Alicyclobacillus sp. SO9: one gene and its partner. The protein of the gene in region 1 binds, or shares a complex with, the protein of each later gene. Links are inferred from orthologs where the notes say so. Each region holds a gene or a part of one and is shown in the gene's direction. Other genes may lie near its edges. The genes, in order: smc and GI364_RS12800.

Evidence for each region.
Region 2: the proteins of smc (region 1) and GI364_RS12800 are in contact, whole or in part, in a crystal structure (PDB 3ZGX), measured with the Bacillus subtilis proteins. The link is inferred for Alicyclobacillus sp. SO9 from one-to-one orthologs.

The regions. Positions count from the first base shown.
Region 1 is NZ_CP066339.1:2,291,873-2,296,314, forward strand. Bases 190-4,315 are described here. They hold smc (chromosome segregation protein SMC), read left to right. Parts: upstream 190-539; coding sequence 540-4,115; downstream 4,116-4,315. Other genes in these bases: rnc (ribonuclease III), read left to right, coding at 190-520; ftsY (signal recognition particle-docking protein FtsY), read left to right, coding at 4,215-4,315. Also shown: more of rnc, read left to right, coding at 1-189; more of ftsY, read left to right, coding at 4,316-4,442. UniProt on the Bacillus subtilis protein: Required for chromosome condensation and partitioning.
Region 2 is NZ_CP066339.1:2,765,248-2,768,548, reverse strand. What follows is about bases 28-3,012. They hold GI364_RS12800 (segregation and condensation protein A), read left to right. Parts: upstream 28-1,131; coding sequence 1,132-1,893; downstream 1,894-3,012. Other genes in these bases: GI364_RS12790 (DUF2953 domain-containing protein), read left to right, coding at 2,578-3,012; scpB (SMC-Scp complex subunit ScpB), read left to right, coding at 1,871-2,437; GI364_RS12805 (site-2 protease family protein), read left to right, coding at 427-1,059; GI364_RS12810 (spermidine synthase), read left to right, coding at 28-280. In the rest of the region: more of GI364_RS12810, read left to right, coding at 1-27; more of GI364_RS12790, read left to right, coding at 3,013-3,207; ytfJ (GerW family sporulation protein), read left to right, coding at 3,210-3,301. UniProt on the Bacillus subtilis protein: Participates in chromosomal partition during cell division. May act via the formation of a condensin-like complex containing Smc and ScpB that pull DNA away from mid-cell into both cell halves.

The DNA.
Region 1 (4,442 bases):
GATTGTCAGCGAGCATTTGTACAGGACATATCCGCATCTCCCAGAGGGAGAAATGACACGCTTGCGGGCTGCTATGGTCTGCGAGCCGTCCTTGGTACATTACGCTCAAAACACTGGTTTTGGCAGGTACATTCGACTCGGCAAAGGCGAAGAGCGATCAGGTGGGCGAAACCGTCCCGCGCTGCTCGCCGATGTGTTCGAAGCGTTCATCGGTGCTCTGTATCTCGATCAGGGCTTTGAGGCTGCGGAGGTATTTATTTCAGAGTCTGTCATCCCTCATTTTCACGAGGATCCCACTCTGACGGACTTTAAGACTCGACTGCAGGAGTTTGTTCAGCAGCAGTTGGGAAAAGAGTTGCGCTATACGGTCACGGAAGAGAGAGGGCCTGCTCATGCAAGAGAATTCTCCGTAGAGGTCAGCATCGGGGGAAAGGTCATGGGGGAAGGTGCAGGAAGGTCCAAGAAGGAAGCGGAACAGAGAGCTGCGTCTGTTGCATTGAGTCAGTTGCAAGGCACGTAGAGTTCAAGGGGGACGCAAGGTGTTTTTGAAACGGTTGGATATCATTGGGTTCAAGTCGTTTGCAGACAAAACCGCCATTGAGTTTTCTCCTGGTATAACGGCTGTGGTCGGCCCCAATGGAAGCGGAAAGAGCAATATTTCTGATGCGATTCGCTGGGTCCTTGGCGAACAAAGCGCTCGCAGTTTGCGGGGAAGCAAAATGGAAGATGTGATTTTTGCAGGCAGTGAAACCCGGCGTTCCATTAATTTCTGTGAAGTTTCCCTAACCCTCGATAACACGGACAGGTATCTTCCTGTCGTATATGACGAAGTGAACATTACGCGTCGTGTATACCGCAGCGGTGAGAGTGAATACAGGCTGAACAAGCAAGCGTGCAGACTGAAGGACATTACCGAACTATTTATGGACTCCGGACTTGGCCGTGAGTCCTATTCCATTATTGGACAAGGACGCATTGAAGAAATGCTCTCTACTCGTCCTGAAGACCGCCGCGGTCCGTTTGAGGATGCCGCCGGGATTGTGAAATTTAAGTTCCGAAAGCGGGAAGCCACGCGCAGGCTGGAGGAAACAGCCAACAACATTTTGCGTGTTGACGACATTGTATCAGAACTGGAGCGACAAGCGGGACCTCTCGAACAGCAAGCCGAAAGAGCCAAAACCTACAAGAAACTCCACGGCGAGTTGACGAGTCTGGATATATCGCTGCTGGTTCACGATATTGAACAGTTAAAGATACGGTGGAAACAAACCGCTGAGGATATTGCCGAGTGGAAAAGACGTCGAGAAGAAGCAGCGAAGCACTTGGCAGAACTGGAACACAGTGCATCTGTGTCAAGACAAGAACTGGACTTCAATCTGCAAGCAGCGGAATCCTTACAGCAGCAACTGATGGCATCAGTTGAGCTGCGGCAAAAAAATCAGGGGCAATTGGAACTGCTGACAGAGCGTCGAAAAAACTCCCGCCAATCACTCGAGGAGAGACGACGGCAACGGGCTGAGTTGAGTTCAGAACTGAATGAAATTGAAAACCAGATTAAGTCGGAAAAGCGCCGACTGCAGGAACTGACAGCCTCACTGGAAATCAAAACCGCTGAGCTCGAGCTTGCTGCAAATGAAGTGAATCCGGATGCACGTACTGCACTTGAGCAAGAAATTAATCAACTGAATGCTGAGTTGATTGAGATGCATCAGGAGGCCGCCAATGCTAGGAACACCATGAAGCAGGCTGAACAGTCCGCGGGGGATGAGGAGAGGCGTCGAAGGCGAGTTGTTGAGGATCTTCAGCAACGAGCACAGGAAACTGACACGTTGCACGCCAAAGTCGAAGGGCTTATCCGAGAGCAAGAGGAGAAGTCAGACGAAATGAATGCCCTTATCGGGCAGTGGCAGGCTGCAAAGGACCGTTCGGAAGAAGTCACGGGTGAAGAGTCAGAGACCGCTTCAAAGTTGGGTCGTTTACAGTCACAACTGGCGGCTCTGCGCTCTCGCGCAGAATTGTTGCAGGACCTCGAATCTGGTTACGACGGTTATGCTTTTGGAGTACGTTCGGTCTTGCAGGCAGCAGACAAGGGACGGCTTAATGGGATTCACGGTTCTCTTGCTTCACTGCTTCGCGTCGAGAAACGTTATGAGACGGCTATCGAAACCGCCCTTGGCGGCGCGTTACAGAACATTGTGGTTGACGATGAAGAGTCCGCTCGCGTCGCTATCCAAATGCTGAAACAACGACAGGCCGGACGCGCTACCTTTATGCCGCTTACCGTCATTAAGGGACGCTTCTTGAACAATGGCGACTACAACAAAGTGTCTCATCACCAAGGCTTTTTAGACATGGGCAGTGGTCTTGTTCAGACCGATTCAGCTTATCGCTCTGTCATTGAGCACCTCTTGGGAAACGTGATTGTTGCACAAACGCTGCAGTCTGCCAACGAGATTGCCAGACTGGTGAATTACCGGGTACGTATCGTTACATTAGACGGGGACGTTGTGAATCCGGGCGGAACGATGTCAGGCGGGACGCATAGTCGCAAGGGGCCTGGTTTGCTTGGACGCAACCGGGAGCGCAGTCAAGTGGAGCATGAGCTTGAGGAAGGTGGAAAAGAGCGGTCCGAGTTAGAACAAAAGCAACAACAGCTTCGGAATGAATTAGTACAGTTAAAGGCGCGTCAACGCGAGTTGGAAGAGCAGATTGGGACCTATCGCGACGCAATGGGCGACATACAGATTCGGTTGCAGGAAATGAAGACCCGTGAACACCATTCTCAGGAACTTTACGATGCCTTAGTGCTGGAACAGCAACAAATGGATGAGGGCCAGAACGTATGGCGTGATAAAATCGAGCAGGCTGCCGTGCGGTTAAAGAGTATTGAAACAGAACTGGAGAGTATTGAACAGCGTTTGTCGGAGCGCCGAGCGCAGCTAGAAGCACGAGACAAACGACTTGCTGCAGTCCAAGAAAACATGACTGCGATGCGTGTTGAAGTTGCGACGTTAACGCAGGAGAGGGACAGTGTCCACCAAAGAATTCAGGATGCTTTCCAGAGGAGAAGGCGCCTGCTTGAACGCAGCGGGGAACTGAAAAATGAAGAAAGCAGTTTGGAAGTACTCCTCACTGAAACGGAGAACGAAATTGTACGATTGGAAGAACAGAGTACGGAGTTGTCTTATGGAGTGGGCGGCATTGAAGATTCCATTGCGCAGGCAAAAATGCAGCGCAAGGAAGCTGAGGAAAAACTCCGTACAGCTGACGAACGAGTGCGCGAGCAACAGCAGACGGTGCACACTACGGAAGAACAGGTACACCGTGCCGAGGTGCAAGCGGAGCGGGCTGATGTTGAGTTAGGCCATGCGCTTCAACGAATGGGCGATCAGTTCAAAATGACTTACGAATGGGCCAAGGACAACTATCCTGCTCTAGAAAATGTAGAGACAGTGAGAAGTCATGCAGAGGGTCTGCGGCGCAACATCAATCAACTTGGAGAAGTCCAACTGGGGGCCATCGAAGAATGGGACAGGTTGTCAGAACGGCTGACCTTCCTGCGCTCTGAGCGCAGTGATTTGGAAACAGCCAGAATGCAGTTGACGCAGCTTATCGGTGAGATGGACGAGGAGATGTCGCAGCGTTTCGCTGCTACGTTCGAGCAGATTCGCACAGAGTTTCAGGTTGCATTTCGACAACTGTTTAGCGGCGGAAAGGCAGATTTACAGCTGACAGACGCAGACGACCTTCTCAATGCAGGAATTGAAGTGATTGCTCAACCTCCAGGTAAGAAACTGCAGAACTTAAACCTGATGTCTGGCGGTGAGCGCGCTCTGACCGCGATGGCATTGCTGTTTGCAATTCTCAAAATTAAGCCTGTACCCTTTGTGGTCCTGGATGAAGTGGAAGCGGCTCTTGACGAAGCAAATGTCGGTCGATTTGCACAGTATTTGCGAAGTTTCTCAGACGACTCTCAGTTTATTGTCGTGACCCACAGGCGTGGAACAATGGAAGAGGCAGATGTGCTTTATGGCGTTGCGATGCAAGAATCTGGAGTCTCGTCCCTCATTGCCGTAAAACTGAGTGAACTGGAGCCGGATACGGAAACGGCTTGACATAAAAATAGAGAACTTGAAATAGGAACTTGAAATAGGAACTTGAAATAGGAACTTGAAATAGGAGCAGTTGTCGGTTGAATGGAAGGGTGTTGTGAAGTGGGACTGTTTGACAAGTTCAAAAAGGGCCTGACAAAAAGTCGAAATGCAGTCTTTGGACGGATTGGCCAAGCCTTGTCGGGTAAAAAACTAGACGAATCATTGTTTGAAGAACTGGAAGAAGTATTGATTTCCGCAGATGTAGGCGTTGACACTTCCCTGTGGCTCGTCGATGAAGTTCGTAAACAGGCAAAGGCTGAACGCGCACAAGACGGTGGTGAGTTGCCG
Region 2 (3,301 bases), 470 kb from region 1 along the record:
TGATGAAGCGCTTGCTGAAGCCACGGGCACAGCCTGTTTCAATGTAATCTCTCAAGTTCCGCCGTATGGACAAGTGAAGCGTTGGTGGCAGGAGGCAAAGAACCGCTTTCCTTCGGCCATTATGATCCCGGTGGGAGTTCCCTATACCAGTCAAAATACACTTGTCATTCTCTCCAAATCCGAGCACATTTCCAATCTTCGTATCCGTTCTGCATTGCGTCACAGTCAGATTTTGTCACCCTGGGAACGCCTGACGTGGCCGCTTCGGCTTCGTTCCTAGCCCAAGCATAGGTGCCATGGGTCCCTGCTGGCGTCATTTGACTTCCGTCGAGTTGTATAAGTTTATGCTATAATGTGCGTAAATCTCGCGAGAATGGGGATTGTTTTTGCGGTGGAATTTAATCCAATGTAAAAGGAGTTCACGGTTTGTCGAATTTACTTGGACCTGCGTTCATCTTCTTTGTACTAGTCATACCAATCAGTCTCGTGATTCACGAATATTCGCATGCCAGAACAGCTGACATGCTTGGTGATAGAACGCCGCGCTTGGCGGGCAGGTTAACTCTGAACCCTCTGGTCCACTTGGATCCACTGGGATTGATTATGATGCTGTTTGCACCCATCGGCTGGGCGAAACCAGTTCCCATCAACGGCGGCAACTTTAAGAGACCGCGAACCGGTTTGATTCTGACGGCTTTTGCAGGGCCCTTTTCTAATCTGGTTCTCGCTGTAATTTGCTTCACTATTCTGCGCGAGTGGAGCATACCGACCAGTTCAATCCAAGATTTTTTACATCGGCTCGTGTCCTGGGGGGCTTACATCAACGTTATCCTGTTTGTCTTCAACCTGATTCCAATTCCTCCACTCGACGGATCCCGAATTGTGTCCAACTTTTTGCCTTATAAACAGGAGATGGCTTATCGAAAGCTGGACGTGTATGGACCGTTCATTTTACTTCTGCTTTTTTTAATACCGCCGTTGAACAATTTGTTGATGATTCTTTTTCAGTATGTCACAACTCTTATTGCTGCGGTATTTGGCGTCGTACTGGTTCTGTAGGCAATTTGGCGGCACGATACAGGCTAGACTAGGACTGTTTGTAGACGATTTTTTGAAGGCGGGTAGGAGCGCGTGGCTGCAGCTTATGAAGTCGTGTTGGATAAGTTCTCGGGTCCATTGGACTTGTTACTTCACTTAATAAAAAAACAGGAAGTTGACATACACGACATTCCGATTGCTTCTGTTACAGAGCAGTATTTGGAATACCTTCGTGCCATGGAAGAACTGTCTCTGGAAATTGCCAGCGAGTTTCTTGTCATGGCTTCTACCTTATTGGCCATCAAAAGCAGAATGCTTCTGCCGCGGCCCGCACAGGAGGAGGACGACGAAGAAGTTGCTGATCCAAGGGAATTGTTGGTTCAACAACTGATTGAGTACCAATTGTGCAAGCACGGCGCACTCCAGCTGAAAGAACTGGGTTTGTCGCAAAGCCAGATATTCTCGCGGCCGCCGCTTGATTTAACTCCGTATACGCCTGATGCGCCGACGCGGGTGGAAGGCGTGTCAATGTGGGATTTAGTTGATTCACTTGTGAAATTACTTCGTCGCATCCCGAAACAGGACAGAGTCGCTCAGATTCCCGGCCGCGTTGTAAGTGTGGAGGAGATGATGGAGTCGATACTGCGTAAACTGCAGAGGTATGGGTCGTGTGGTTTTTTCGAGCTGCTGAGTTTTTCTGTTACCCGTACGGAAGTGGTATCCGGTTTCCTGGCGTTGCTCGAATTAATAAAAAATGGACAGGTCCATTGTCGGCAATTGACGTTGTTTGAAGAGATTGAGATTGTGTTGGGTGAGGAGGAGTCTAGTGCTTATGTCGCTGACGGCCCCGCTTGAGGCTCTCTTGTTTGCTGTTGGCAGCGAGGGTCTAACTACAGAGGAACTTGCACATGCATTACAATTGAACATAGACGAGACTTTGTCGCTTTGTAAACAGCTTCAGGCAGAGTATGAACAGCGGGAATCAGGCCTTGCGGTGACCGAGTTGGCAGGAACTTGGCAGTTAGTGACGCGTTCCGAGTACTCGGATTACATACGGCGCTTAGCTGCGTCGCCGTCGTCTACTCAATTAAGTGCTGCCGCTCTTGAAGTTCTCTCCATCGTAGCGTATAAACAGCCTGTATCACGGATGGATATTGAGTCGATTCGGGGGGTTCAATCGGACAGAGTTGTCGCAACCCTGGCACATCGCCAACTAATAAAAGAAGTTGGTCGCAAAGAGGCCCCGGGCAGACCTGTTCTGTTTGGTACGACAGATTTGTTTTTACAGACCTTTGGCTTGCGCAGCCTTTCGGAACTTCCGAAGTTACCGGAAGAGCAAGAGGTCTCACAAGATTTGTCACTGTTCGAGGTGAGGCCCGAAGAACTGCCGCGGGACTAGTTTCCTCTGTGATCCATACTGCTGTGATCCATACTGCTGTGACCTACACTTCGTTCGTCAAGACGCTTTGCTTTTGTATATAAGACAAGTGTTACGGGAAAAGTAAAACCGTCCGATATAACGATGGGGCGGTTATTTTCATGTGGCTTTGGTTCTTTATTGCCGTTTTTGTCTTCCTGATTCTTGTCATTTTGTTGTGGCTTTCTTTGACTATAGAAGTTTCTGTGTCAAAGACCGGCAGTGAATTTACCGGATTTGTGAAGTTTAGCTATTTGTTTGGACTCATCACAGTTCGCAAGTCTTTTTCCGACGTGAAACCGACAATGACTGACGAAGGCCCCTCCTTGAACAGCTCCGTTCATAATGCAAAGAAGTCACAGCACAGGATCTTCACAGCGGAGGAAGCATGGAAAATTCTAAAAGACTGGCCCACGTGGGTCCGGAAGTTACGGCGTTTTACACCTATTGGGAAATGGACGTTAAGAAAAACGAAAATCACAGCATTTTCAAGTAAGTTGACAATTGGAACAGGGGACGCACCCAGTACTGGACTTGCAGTCGGATCAGCATACGGAATCATTGGAGACGTCGTAGGAGTGATGAGCCACTACATGCGACTGGAGCGATTGCCTACAATCCATGTCAAGCCAGACTTTTCTGAAGAGGTGTTTGACTTGTCGCAGTTGTGTATACTCCAAATTCGCGTCGGGTACGCTATGTGGGCAGCAATTCGTTCTTTTCGTATATGGAAGAGCAAGAGGGGGCAATAGCCATGGAGCATCCCATTCAGGGACTAATGCAAACTGCAATGAGTAACATTCGTGATATGGTGGATGTCAATACAATTATTGGCGATCCCATTGA